DNA from 2 places in the Stenotrophomonas sp. 24(2023) genome. Region 2 is predicted to be linked to the other one. Evidence: riboswitches for the same ligand, from Rfam matches in the RefSeq annotation. Region 2 holds a riboswitch; the other holds the start of a gene.

Region 1 (2,440 bases), 700 kb from region 2:
AGTGCGCGGATCATTTTTGGCGATGACCAGGAGGATCGCCGGCCCCGGTAACTTGCTGCGCCCTATCCACGCATGGCGTGGATCTACCCGAGCAGGCAATCCTCCTGATCATGCTGGAAGATGATTCACGCACTGCACTCGACCGGTAGATCCACGCCATGCGTGGATGGCGGGCCTCTGCGTTGCGCCGGGCATTGCCTAGTCCGCTTTCGGCTTCGGGTACCACAGCGCGTTGACGATGACCCAGCGCTGGTCGAAGCGCCCCATGTGGAAGTAATCGACAAACCATGGGGTTTCCAATCGCACCGAGGCGGCATTGCCGGTCACATCGAGTACGGTGCAGCGGCGGTCCCATTGGTCCTTCGGGGTCTTCAGCGCCCCCTGCCGGGTCAGTGCGACCAGTTCCTCCTTCGACATCCGGCGCAGGCCCAGGCGCTCGTCGGGCGTATCCCCCAGCACCGCGCGCTTGGCCAGGTCCGGGTGCAGCGAACGGGCCACGCGCTGCGGGTCACCTTCCAGCTGGCCATCCACGTAATCGTGGCAGGTGGCCTCGATGGCGGCGATCGTGGCGGGATCGGCGGTGGGGCTGGCAGCGGCGGAAAGTGCAAACAGCAGGGCAACGGCGGACATCCGGATCTCCAGCGCTGAGGGCGGGGCGATCATCGCATGGGATCACCCCATCCACGCATGGGGTGGATCTACAGGGGGGCCGGATCCGGCGCCAGCAGCCAGGCCAGCTTGCGCTCGCGCGGCTGCTGCTTGAGCTGCCATTCGGCACGCGAGGCGGCAGCGCGATCCGGGTACTCACGCACGGCCAGGATGCGCAGCGGCGGACGGGCGCGGGTATAGCGCGCGCCCTTGCCGGCCTGGTGGGCGGCGAAACGGGCGTCCACGTCGGTGCTGATGCCGGCGTAGAAGCTGCCGTCACGGCATTCGAGCAGGTACAGGAACCACGGACGGAGGGACGGGGCCATGCCCGGATTATGCCGTGCTGCAGTGCAGCGGATATACTGCCCCCGGATGCAGGAGAGAGGCGCCGCGCTGGCGCCCGCCGAAGGCGCAGGCTCCCATGATCGCTCAGGCCGGTGGGCTGGAATCCCACCAACCATGCATCCGACTCGCCGAGCTGGAGAGAGGTCCCCGGGCATGCCCGGGACGATCCGCCGAAGGGGCACGCGGCCCACGCCGCTGAACTCTCAGGCAAAAGGACAGCGGGAGCGGCACCGGTCATCCTCATCCCGTCATTGCGCAGGCAATGGCGTGATGGGCGCATGGCCGGCCCATCCGCGCCCGGAGCCTGTCCCATGCTGCTGTCCATCATCTACCTGATCGCCATTTCCGCCGAAGCCATGACCGGCGCGCTGTCCGCCGGCCGCCGCCGCATGGACCTGTTCGGCGTGGTCATGATCGCCTGCGTGACCGCCCTGGGCGGCGGTTCGCTGCGCGACATCCTGCTCGGCCACTACCCGCTGGGCTGGGTGAAGCACCCCGAGTACCTGGGCTTCACCGTGTGTGCGGCGCTGATCGCCACCTGGGTGGCGCGCTGGATGCACCACTTCCGCCGTACCTTCCTGGTACTCGATGGCCTGGGCCTGATCGCCTTCACCCTGATCGGCTGCGCGATCGCACGCGATGCGGGCCACGCCACGCCCATCGTGCTGATCGCCGGCATGCTGACCGGTGCGTTCGGTGGCGTGCTGCGCGACATCCTCTGCAACGAAGTGCCGCTGATCTTCCAGAAGGAACTGTACGCGATCATCTCGCTGCTGACCGGTGCGGCGTACCTGCTGCTGCTGTACTGGAACGTGGCCGACAGCGTGGCCATCCTGTGCTGCCTGGGCGGCGGCTTCGCGCTGCGCCTGCTGGCCATCCATTACCGCTGGGAAATGCCCAAGTTCGTGTACCACGACGAGGTGCATTGAAGGGGCCGGGGCACGCCGCCCCGCTCCACCACCCCGGCGATGGACCTGGCGCTGGCGCGCATGCGCAGCGCCAGGCGCATCGCCGGTGCGGACGCGGACGCTGCCAACACAGCGTCCACCATTGATCGCGGCCGCACCCCCGCAGGCGCAGGCCGCCATCCACACGCGTGCCGCACTCAGGCAGCTTCGGACACCGTCTCCTCACGGCGGGCGCGAACGGCAAGGGCGAGCCGCTCCAGCACCTGCACGGTGGTGTCCCAATCGATGCAGCCATCGGTGATGCTCTGTCCGTAGATCAGCGGCTGCCCTTCCACCAGCTCCTGGCGGCCACCCACCAGATGGCTCTCGATCATCACACCAACGATGCGCTGTTCGCCGTCTTCCAGCTGAACGGCGATGTCATCGATCACCCGGGGCTGGTTGTCCGGATTCTTCAGGCTGTTGGCATGGCTGGCATCGACCATCAGGCGGGCCGGCAGCTTGGCCTTGGCCAGCACCTGGCAGGCCTCGGCGATGCT
Region 2 (2,440 bases):
CGCGCGCCTGCACCGGATGCGTTTCCGGCAGGAAGCGCGCGGTGGCGGCCAGCAGCACCAGCGAGAACACCACCAGGAACCAGAAGATCAACGGCCAGCCCGCGCCACTGAGCAGGATCCAGCCGCCGATGATCGGCGCGATGGCCGGGGCGATGCCGAAGATCATCGAGACCTGGCTCATCAGCCGCTGCGCGTCGTGGCCGTGGTACAGGTCGCGGATGACCGCGCGGCCGACGATCATGCCGACGCCGGCCGACAGGCCCTGCAGCGCGCGGAAGGCCAGCAGCGTGCCCAGGTCGGTGGACAGCGCGCAGCCCACCGAGGCGCCGACGAACACCACCAGGCCCGCCAGGATCACCCGCTTGCGGCCCCAAGCATCGGACAGCGGCCCGTGCGCCAGGCTCATCAGGCCGTAGAACAGCAGGTAGACGCTGATGGTCTGCTGCACCGCCACCTCGTCCACCGCCAGGCGCTGGGCCAGCTGCGGGAAGGCCGGGAAGATGGTGTCGATGGAGAACGGGCCGAACATGGCCAGGCCGGCCAGAAGCAGGGCCAGGCGTCGGGTCGAAGGGGCGGCGGCGGCGGTCATGGGGCAGAAGTCCGACAGGGCCGTGCGCGGCACACACGGCGGGCGCCGGTCCCCTGCTGCGGGGACGGCGCCAGATGAATACGAGAGTCTGGCCATGATAGGCCGGCCCGATCGCCAATGCCATGCGCCGGCGCACGAAACGCGTGCCCGGGCCATCGCCCATTCAGCCCCGCAGCGGTGCAGGGCCGGCCCCTCGCCGGCTACCGGCACCGCCAACCGGCTATAATCGGCGGGCAACATGGTGGGAGAAGCGGAACACCGCTGCCGAAGGCGCAACGCCCGTAATCGCTCAGGCCCGATACCACCCGCAACACAACTCTGGAGAGACCGGTTCGATCCGGCGCCGAAGGGGCACGAAGCCGCGGTTTTCCGCGCTTCCAAACTCTCAGGCAAAAGGACAGAGGGGCGCCCCGCAAGACCGCCAGCCGGCGGCTTGCGCCCGTGCGTGCGCCCTTCCCTGACGGATCCTTCGCCATGTCCCAGAACACCCCCTCCCTGCGTGAGCTCGAGCACCATTCCGCGTTCGTCGAGCGCCACATCGGTCCCAACGACGCCGAAATCGCGCAGATGCTCGACGTGGTCGGCCACGCAACGCTGGATGCGATGACCGACGCCATCGTGCCGGCCAAGATCAAGTCGCCGGCGCCGCTAGCACTGCCGGAGTCGATGACCGAAGTGCAGGCACTGGCCAAGATCCGTGCGATCGCCGACAAGAACACCGTGCTGCGCAGCTTCATCGGCCAGGGCTACTACGGTACCCACACGCCGAACGTGATCCTGCGCAACATCCTGGAAAACCCGGCCTGGTACACCGCCTATACCCCGTACCAGGCGGAAATCTCGCAGGGCCGCATGGAAGCGCTGATCAACTTCCAGACCCTGTGCGCCGACCTGACCGGCATGGAGATCGCCAACGCCTCGCTGCTGGACGAAGCCACCGCCGCTGCCGAAGCGATGACCCTGGCCAAGCGTTCGGCCAAGTCGAAGTCAGACACCTTCTTCGTGCACGACGCCGTGCACCCGCAGACGCTGGAACTGCTGCGTACCCGCGCCGAGCCCATGGGCATCGTGCTGCGCGTGGGCACCCCGGCCGAAGCGCTGGACGCGGAGGCCTTCGGCCTGCTGCTGCAGTACCCGGATACCTTCGGCCAGGTCGGCGACTACAAGGCGCTGGTCGATGCCGTGCACGCGCGCGGCGGCCTGGTGGCCGTGGCCACCGACCTGCTGGCCCTGACCCTGCTGGCCGCCCCGGGCGAATGGGGTGCGGACATCGTGGTCGGCAACAGCCAGCGCTTCGGCGTGCCGTTCGGTTTCGGCGGCCCGCACGCGGCGTTCATGGCCTGCCGTGATGCCTACAAGCGTTCGATGCCGGGCCGCCTGATCGGCGTGTCCATCGATGCCGAAGGCAAGCCGGCCTACCGCCTGACCCTGCAGACCCGCGAGCAGCACATCCGCCGCGAGAAGGCCACCTCCAACATCTGCACCGCGCAGGTGCTGCTGGCGGTGATGGCCTCGATGTATGCCGTCTACCACGGCCCGGAAGGCCTGGCCCGCATCGCCCGCCGCACCCACCGCCTGGCCTCGATCCTGGCCGCATCGCTGCGCAACGCCGGCGTGCAGGTGGGTGGTGATTTCTTCGACACCCTGCACGTCACCGGCGTGCATGCCGATGAGATCCACGCCAAGGCCCGCGCCGCCGGTTACAACCTGCGCGCGATCGACAGCGACTCGGTCGGCATCAGCCTGGACGAAACCACGACCCGCGCCGACATCGTCGCCGTGGCTGCCGTATTCGGTGCCTCGCTGGACGTGGACGCACTGGATGCCAGCACCGCCGACGCGCTGCCGACC

The links. A riboswitch is a leader RNA that binds a small molecule or an ion and turns the genes downstream of it on or off. The one in region 2 is predicted to bind glycine.
Region 1: linked by a shared signal. The riboswitch ahead of Q9R17_RS06140 (trimeric intracellular cation channel family protein) and the one ahead of gcvP (aminomethyl-transferring glycine dehydrogenase) in region 2 are both predicted to bind glycine.

Annotation. Positions count from the first base shown of each region.
Region 1 covers NZ_CP133160.1:1,387,625-1,390,064, forward strand. Annotated here, with positions in the region: gene Q9R17_RS06125 (NAD(P)/FAD-dependent oxidoreductase) at 1-51, shown strand, start outside; gene Q9R17_RS06130 (nuclear transport factor 2 family protein) at 199-630, opposite strand; gene Q9R17_RS06135 (GIY-YIG nuclease family protein) at 699-974, opposite strand; glycine riboswitch at 1,014-1,103, shown strand; glycine riboswitch at 1,117-1,220, shown strand; gene Q9R17_RS06140 (trimeric intracellular cation channel family protein) at 1,305-1,922, shown strand; gene Q9R17_RS06145 (3-deoxy-7-phosphoheptulonate synthase) at 2,099-2,440, opposite strand, start outside.
Region 2 covers NZ_CP133160.1:683,753-686,192, forward strand. Annotated here, with positions in the region: gene Q9R17_RS03105 (multidrug effflux MFS transporter) at 1-589, opposite strand, end outside; glycine riboswitch at 898-1,000, shown strand; gene gcvP (aminomethyl-transferring glycine dehydrogenase) at 1,064-2,440, shown strand, end outside.